DNA from 2 places in the Streptomyces sp. NPDC006208 genome. Region 2 is predicted to be linked to the other one. Evidence: riboswitches for the same ligand, from Rfam matches in the RefSeq annotation. Region 2 holds a riboswitch; the other holds the start of a gene.

Region 1 (4,205 bases), on a different contig from region 2:
GGCGAGCACCCGGTCGAGACGGGTGTCGACGGCCCGGTAGACCGTGGCCATGCCGCCGACGGCGATGCGCTCATCGACTCGGTAGCGGCCGTCGAGCACCTGCCCGACGAGGGGGTCCTGAAGGGTCGTATCCACGCCGTCGAGTCTACGATCCGTGACGGACAGCGGTTTACGGGTCTGGCAGGACCGCAGCGGTACTGAAGCCGAGCTGTGACAGCGTGCAGCGGTCCGGGGCCCCGCTCCCGGGCGCGCCCGGGAGCGGAGCCGTCCCGCCTCAGAACGCGGGCCGCTCCGGATCCAGCGCCGCACGCCCCTCGTGGGGCGAGGACGCCTCGGCGAAGTGGCGCCGCGGGATCCGGCCGGCCCGGTACGCCAGGCGCCCGGCCTCCACGGCGTGCCGCATCGCCTCCGCCATCAGCACCGGTTCCTGCGCCCGGGTGACCGCCGACGCCAGCATCACCGCCGCGCATCCCAGCTCCATCGCCAGCGCCGCGTCCGAAGCGGTGCCCGCGCCCGCGTCCAGCACCACCGGTACCCGCGCCTGCTCGACGATCAGCTCGAAGTTGTGCGGATTGCGGATGCCGAGGCCGGACCCGATCGGTGAGCCCAGCGGCATGACCGCCGCACAGCCCACGTCCTCCAGCTTCCGCGCGAGCACCGGATCGTCGTTCGTGTACGGCAGCACCGTGAACCCGTCGTCGACCAGGACCTCCGCCGCGTCCAGCAGCTCGACCGGGTCGGGCAGCAGCGTGCGCTCGTCCGCGACGACCTCGAGCTTGATCCAGTCGGTGCCGAGGGCCTCGCGGGCGAGGCGGGCCGTGAGCACCGCCTCGCCGGCCGTGAAACAGCCCGCCGTGTTCGGCAGCACCTGGATGCCCAGCCGGGTCAGGACGGACAGCACCGAGCCCTGGACGGTCGGGTCGAGACGGCGCATGGCCACGGTGGTCAGTTCGGTGCCGCTCGCGACCAGGGAACGTTCGAGCACATCGAGGCTGGGCGCTCCGCCCGTGCCCATGATCAGGCGGGAGGTGAAGGTGGTCCCGCCGATGGTGAGACGGTCGTCGGCCATGGCGTCAGCCCCCCTGCACGGCGGTGAGGACCTCGACGCGGTCTCCGTCGCCGAGCCGGGTGCCCGCCCACCGGCTGCGCGGCACGACCGTCTCGTTGACGGCGGCGGCGACCCCGGACGGCGCGGCCGTGAGCGCGGCGACGAGCGCGTCCAGAGTGGTGCCCGCGGCGCACTCGCGGGCCTCGCCGTTGACGGACACGTTCAGTACGGAGACGTTCATGCGGGCTGCTCCTGGGGGACGGGGGAGAAGCGGCGGGGCGTGAAGGGGCGGGCCTCGTAAGGCAGTTCGCCGTCCGTCAGCGCGGCGGACAGCGCATCGCCGGTGACCGGCGTGAGCAGCACCCCGTTGCGGTGGTGGCCGGTGGCCAGCAGCAGACCGGGCAGAGCGGTCGGGCCGAGCAGCGGGGCGTTGTCGGGGGACCCCGGCCGCAGCCCGGCGAGCGTCTCGGTGAGCGGCAGCTCGGTGATCCCGGGCACGAGCTCGTGGGCGTCGCGCAGGAGCTCGTACACCCCGCCCGCGGTGACGGTCGTGTCCCAGCCGAGCTCCTCGCTGGTCGCGCCGACGACCAGCTCGCCGTTCTCGCGCGGCACGAGATAGACGTGGCTGCCGCGCACCACCGCCCGCACGGTGCGCGACAGGAACGGCGCGTACGCGCGCGGCACGGTCAGCCGCAGCACCTGGCCCTTCACCGGGCGCACCGGGGGCAGCACATCGTCCGGTACACCCGCCAGCCGGCCGCTCATGCTGCCGCCCGCCAGCACCACCTGGTCCGCGCCGAGCTCCGACCCGTCAGCGAGCATCGCGCCCACCGCCCGGTCGCCGACCACGACGAGGCGCTCGGCCCACGTACGGCGCAGTTCGACGCCGGCCCGCTCACAGGCCTTGAGCAGAGCCGCCGCCAGCCGCCGCGGATCGACCTGGTGGTCGCCGTCCACCCGAAGGCCGCCGCGCACACCGGGTGCGAGCATCGGCTCGAGGCGCCGGCACTCGCGGCCCGTCAGCCACTGCGAATCGAGGCCCGACCGGCGCTGCAGGGCGTGCAGTTCGCGCAGATGCGCGCGGTCGTCGGAGTCGAGGGCGACGGCGAGTGTGCCGCAGGCGCGGTAGCCGACCCGCTCGCCGGCGGCGTCCTCGAGTTCGGCGACGAACGCGGGGTAGCGGCGCGCGGATTCGAGGTTGAGGGCGAGCAGGGTCTGCTCGCCGTAGTGGAGTTCGGTGACGGCGGCGAGCATGCCGGCCGCGACCTGCGCGGCGCCGCGGCCGGGCTGCGGATCGGCGACGGTCACACGCAGTCCGCGCTGCGCCGCCCGCCAGGCCGTGACCAGACCGATGATTCCGCCCCCGATGACAAGGACGTCTGGTGAACGAGACATGGGCGTCCAGCCCCTCCCTTCGCCGGCATGACCCGGATCAGGTTCGTACGGTCGGAGGCCGGCCAGCCTCCCTCTCAGCCCGGTCCGTCCGGGCTCCCGCGAGTGCTTTACGGTGGCCACCATAGCCCCACGCCCCGAAGCGAAGTAAGGGAGCCGAAGGCCCGGCAAGGCCGCTCCGCGGACTCCTGCCGGCACCCGTGGCGGACCGGTCCTCGGGCCGTGCCCCGAACCCGGACCAGGGTCACCTACCACGAGGAAGAGGGCCTGATCCGGGCCGGCCCGGAAGGGCGGCGTGAGGAGCGCCGTCCAGCAGGTCCTGGAGCAAGAACCCTCCTGACGAACCGTCAGGTACGTAAGGTTGTCGGGTGAGCGAGCAGCAGACAGCACAGGGCGTACGGCGAGTGGTGGTCGTCGGCGCGGGCATGGCCGGCGTGCAGACCGCGGTGGCCCTGCGCGAGGCGGGCTTCACCGGCCCCGTCACCCTCATCGGTGCCGAACCCCATCAGCCGTACGACAGGCCCCCGCTCTCCAAGGCGGTCCTGCTCGGCAAGGCCGAGGGCTCGGCCTTCGACGTCGACTTCGAGGCGCTCGAGGTCGAGCTGAGGCTGGGTGTGGAGGTGACCGGCGTGCGCCCCGCGGCACATGAACTGGACACGGCCGCCGGGCCCGTTCCGTACGACGTCCTGGTGCTGGCGACGGGCGCGGAGCCCATCACCCTCCCCGGCACCGAGGGGGTGCCCGGGGTGCATCTGCTGCGCACCCTCGACGACGCGGCGCGGCTGCGCCCGGTCCTGGCGGAGCAGCACCGGATCGTGGTCGTGGGCGCGGGCTGGATCGGTGCCGAGTTCGCGACGGCCGCCCGCGAGGCAGGCTGCGCGGTCACCGTTCTCGAGGCCGCCGACCGGCCGCTGGCCGGTGCGCTTCCCGCGCAGGTGGCCGCCCCGATGGCCGAGTGGTACGCCGATTACGGCGTCGACCTGGTCACCGGCGCTCGCGTGGCCGCGATCGAGGAGGGCAGCGTCGCCCTGGCCGACGGGCGCCGCATCCCGGCCGGTGCGGTCGTCGTCGGCGTCGGCGCCCGGCCCGCCACCGGCATCCTCGCTGGTTCGGGAATCACTCTCGGCGCGGACGGCGCAGTCGAGGCCGACCGGTATCTGCGCACTTCCGTGCCCGACGTGTACGCCGTCGGGGACTGCGCCTCCTTCCCCTCGGGGCGCTACGGCGAACGGCTGCTGGTGCACCACTGGGACAACGCGCTCCAGGGTCCGCGTACCGTCGCCGCCAATGTCATGGCCGACGCCCGCGGCGCGGAGCCGGAGGTCTACGACCCGGTGCCGTACTTCTGGTCCGAGCAGTTCGGGCGCTTCGTGCAGTACGCCGGTCATCACGCCGCGGCCGACGCCTTGCTGTGGCGTGGCGACCGGGCCCAGGACACCTGGTCGGTGCTGTGGCTGCGCGACGGCGCGCTGGTCGCCCTGCTGGCCGTCGGCAGGGCCCGCGACCTGGCGCAGGGCCGCAAGCTCATCCAGTCCGGCGCGCGCCTCGACGCGGGGCGGGCCGCGGACCCGTCCGTCCCTCTGAAGGCGGCTGTCGGATAGCTTCCGGCTACCGACTGTCAGTCCCGGATGGCAGGCTTGTCCTGTGACCGAGATTGACGCAAAGATCGATGCCCTCGTCCCCGCCTGGCTTCACCTGCCGGACATCGCGGAAATGCTCGATGTCGAGGTGACGCGCGTGCGGCAGCTGGTCAAGGAGGGCCAGC
Region 2 (4,205 bases):
TCGCAGCACCCTTGAGGACTCGCTGGCGCACTGGCGTGATGCGATCGGGGTCCCGGTCTACTTCGCGGTCTACCGCGAGGGTGAGATCGAACTCGTCGCAGTTGCCGACACCCCCCAGGCCCCCGCGGTGACGGAGTGGGCGGATTTCCGCGAGACCGGTCATGCGCATGCGCTCGGGCAGTGTCTGCTCAGCCAGCTCGACGACCGTACCCGCCGGGATCATCTGGACCGCCATCCCGTGCAGCCGGTGACCCCGTACTCCGTGCGCAACCGGTGCGCGCTGCTGGAACGGCTCTCCTCCGTCGGGCGGACGGAAGTGGTGGTGGAGCGTCAGGAATATGCGCTCGGCACGGTCTGTGCCGCGATTCCCATCACAGCCGGCTCCGCCGCGGCCACGATGGCCATTTCACTCCCCCTCCACCAGGCAGCGCGGCTACTCCCTGCCGTGGAACAGTTGCGCAGTGGTATCGCTGGGCTCCTGGGGTCACTCGCCTTCTCTATCAGTATCTGAAATATCACTCCTTGTGATCTGTTAGCCCTTCCACCACGATTACGTCAAGAGGGCCTACGGGGATCGTTCCTGGCCGTTTTCTTGCTCCATAAGCACGGTTCATTCAGCTTCGTCACCTGCGAGGTATGTGATGCGCGAGTCGGTCCAGGCCGAGGTCCTGATGAGTTTCCTCGTCTCCGAGGAGCTCTCCTTCCGGATCCCGGTGGAGCTCAAGTACGAGACGGGGGACCCCTATGCGGTGCGGATGACGTTTCACCTGCCCGGCGATGCGCCCGTGACCTGGGCGTTCGGCCGCGAGTTGCTGCTGGACGGGATCAACGCGCCCAGTGGGGACGGCGATGTGCACATCGCGCCCACACAGCCCGAGGGACTCTCGGACGTCAGGATCCGGCTGCGCGTCGGGAACGACTCCGCGCTCTTCCGGGCCGGGGTGGCACCCCTCGTCGCCTTCCTGGACCGCACGGACAAGCTGGTTCCCCTCGGCCAGGAGCGCGCGCTCAGCGACTTCGACGAGAGCCTCGTGGCAGCGCTCGGGCGCATCCTCGCCGAGGAGAACGCCGGCTGACCTTGCCGCCTCGTCTCCCGGCCGGCTACTTCTTGCGCCGGCGGCCCCGGCCGCCGCGGCCCGGCGATCCGCCCTGCGCCGCGGGCGATCCGGACACGCCCGCAGCAGCCGCAGTCCTGTCGGCGGAGACGACCAGTGCCGCAAGGCCCGTGGTCAGCGGTACGGAGGCGACCAGCCCGATCGACCCCACCAGAGTCCGCACGATCTCCTCCGCCACCAGTTCGCTGTTCGCCACGGTGCCCACGCTGGACTGTGCGATGGAGAAGAGCAGGAGCAGGGGCAACGCCGCGCCCGCATAGGCGAGTACGAGAGTGTTGACGACGGACGCGATGTGGTCGCGGCCGATGCGGATGCCCGCCCGGTAGAGGGCACGCGGGCCCATCGCCGGGTCGGCCTGGTGGAGTTCCCAGACCGAGGACGTCTGGGTGACCGTCACATCGTCGAGCACACCGAGCGAGCCGATGATGATGCCGGCCAGCAGCAGACCGCTCATGTCGATGTCCGGATACAGGCCGTGGATCAGTCCGGTGTAGTCGTCGGTGTTGCCGCTCAGACTCGCCCAGTCGATGAACACAGAGCCCAGCAGCCCGATCAGCAGCAGGGAGATCAATGTGCCGAGCACCGCGACCGAGGTGCGCGCACTCAGCCCATGGCACATGTAGAGCGCGCACAGCATGATCGCGCTGGCCCCGACGACCGCGACGACCAGCGGATTCGATCCCTGGAGAATCGCGGGCAGGATGAACATGGTCAGCACGGCGAACGAGACGGTCAGCGCGATCAGGGCCATGACGCCACGCATTCGTCCCACCAGGACGACGGCGAGCGCAAAGATTCCGGCGAGTACGACCATCGGCACCGTACGGTCGACGTCCGTCACCGAGTACTGGAGATCCCGGGGCGCATCGGGTGCGTATGCCACCACCACCCCCTGCCCCGCGCGCAGTTGGCGCGGCGCGTCCGGCGGGACGATCTCGGTGAAGGTCCGGCCCTTGTCCTTGCCGCTCGTGACCTCGATCGTGGCCTTCCCGCAGCTGCCCTGCTGGGCGTTGCCGGCCTCGCGCCCCTCGGGGGTCGACGTGTCGCCGGTCGGCGGGACCTGCCCGACGTTGACGTCCGCGCAGTCCACCTTCTCGACCTTGACCACCTTGCCCTGCTCCGTCTGCCGGTCGAAGCCGACCCCGCTGCGCTCATGGCCGGGTACCCCGCCGGGCCACAGCACGGCGAGACCGACGACCACGGCCGTGGCGAAGGGGATCAATACGGCTGCGATGACCTTGCGAAGGTGTCTGGAGACGGGCGCTGCGGGCCCGTGGCTGTGCGTATGGCCGGTCGGGTGGCCGTGCGGTTCTGGGGCCTGCGGCGATGAGGTCACCGACCGATCATCGCAAGAAGCGACGGGCCCACTGTTCAGCACGCCGGATATGACGCTAGCGTGGTGGCACCTTTGAACACGCGGGAGCTCGGAGCACCGGGCTGAGAGGGCGCTGACGACGCTGCGCCGACCGCCGAACCTGTTACCGGGTAATGCCGGCGTAGGGAGTAGGTCTCATGACCATGTCGGACGCACGCACGCCTGCCTCGATGCAGAACGACGAGGCAGGGAAGTCCATCGGCTGGCACAAGGGATACGTCGAGGGCTCGCGCCCCGACCTCCGGGTGCCGGTGCGCAAGGTGCACCTCACCAACGGCAGCGACGTGACGCTGTACGACACGTCCGGCCCGTACACGGATCCGGCGGTGGCGACCGACGTCCGTCGTGGACTTGCCCCGCTGCGCGAGAACTGGATCGTCGGCCGCGGTGACACCGAGGAGTACGCGGGCCGCCCTGTGCGCCCTGAGGACGACGGGCTCAAGCACACTTCACCGCGCGGGGGACTGCGCAATCTCGACGCGGTCTTCCCGGGCCGCCCGCGGCAGCCGCGCCGGGGCCGCAACGGGCAGGCGGTCACCCAACTCGCGTACGCGCGCCGGGGCGAGATCACACCCGAGATGGAGTACGTCGCCATCCGCGAGAACGTGTCGCCCGAGGTGGTGCGCGAGGAGATCGCCGCCGGCCGGGCCGTACTTCCGGCGAATGTGAACCATCCCGAGATCGAGCCGATGATCATCGGTAAGCGGTTCCTGGTGAAGGTCAACGCCAACATCGGAAACTCCGCGGTCACCTCCTCCATCGAGGAGGAGGTGGAGAAGATGACCTGGGCGACGCGCTGGGGCGCGGACACGGTGATGGACCTGTCCACGGGGCGCAACATCCACACCACGCGGGAGTGGGTGCTGCGCAACTCCCCTGTCCCGATCGGCACGGTGCCGCTCTACCAGGCCCTCGAAAAGGTCGACGGCAGGGCCGAGGAGCTGACCTGGGAGATCTACAAGGACACCGTCATCGAGCAGGCCGAACAAGGCGTCGACTACATGACGGTCCACGCGGGCGTGCTGCTGCGCTACGTGCCACTGACCGCGCGCCGCAAGACCGGCATCGTCTCGCGCGGCGGCTCGATCATGGCGGCCTGGTGCCTGGCGCACCACAAGGAGTCGTTCCTGTACGAGAACTTCGAGGAGCTCTGCGAGATCCTCGCCTCGTACGACGTCACCTACTCCCTCGGGGACGGGCTGCGTCCCGGCTCGATCGCCGACGCCAACGACGAGGCGCAGTTTGCGGAGTTGAGGACGCTCGGTGAGCTGAACTCGATCGCCAAGCGCCACAACGTCCAGACGATGATCGAGGGCCCGGGGCATGTCCCCATGCACAAGATCAAGGAGAACATCGACCTTCAGCAGGAGATCTGCGAAGAGGCCCCCTTCTACACCCTGGGGCCGCTGACCACCGATGTGGCGCCCGCCTACGACCACATCACCTCCGGAATCGGCGCGGCGATGATCGCCTGGTGGGGCACTGCGATGCTCTGCTACGTCACGCCGAAGGAGCACCTCGGGCTGCCCAACCGTGACGACGTCAAGACCGGTGTCATCACGTACAAGATCGCCGCGCATGCGGCGGACCTCGCCAAGGGGCACCCGGGGGCCCAGGAATGGGACGACGCGCTCTCGGACGCCCGGTTCGAGTTCCGCTGGGAGGACCAGTTCAACCTGGCCCTCGACCCGGACACGGCACGGGAGTTCCACGAC

What was found. Region 2 has a riboswitch for thiamine pyrophosphate ahead of thiC (phosphomethylpyrimidine synthase ThiC). Riboswitches for the same ligand answer to the same signal wherever they lie in the genome.
Region 1: another riboswitch for thiamine pyrophosphate. It lies ahead of thiO (glycine oxidase ThiO); the one in region 2 lies ahead of thiC (phosphomethylpyrimidine synthase ThiC).

The regions. Positions count from the first base shown of each region.
Region 1 is NZ_JBEXSW010000009.1:115,565-119,769, reverse strand. Features, by position in the region: gene pknB (Stk1 family PASTA domain-containing Ser/Thr kinase) at 1-135, opposite strand, end outside; gene ABZ208_RS09560 (thiazole synthase) at 275-1,069, opposite strand; gene thiS (sulfur carrier protein ThiS) at 1,074-1,289, opposite strand; gene thiO (glycine oxidase ThiO) at 1,286-2,443, opposite strand; TPP riboswitch at 2,441-2,553, opposite strand; gene ABZ208_RS09545 (FAD-dependent oxidoreductase) at 2,866-4,041, shown strand; gene ABZ208_RS09540 (Rv2175c family DNA-binding protein) at 4,085-4,205, shown strand, end outside.
Region 2 is NZ_JBEXSW010000006.1:179,042-183,246, reverse strand. Features, by position in the region: gene ABZ208_RS06715 (IclR family transcriptional regulator C-terminal domain-containing protein) at 1-511, shown strand, start outside; gene ABZ208_RS06710 (SsgA family sporulation/cell division regulator) at 642-1,076, shown strand; gene ABZ208_RS06705 (YibE/F family protein) at 1,102-2,451, opposite strand; TPP riboswitch at 2,522-2,635, shown strand; gene thiC (phosphomethylpyrimidine synthase ThiC) at 2,628-4,205, shown strand, end outside.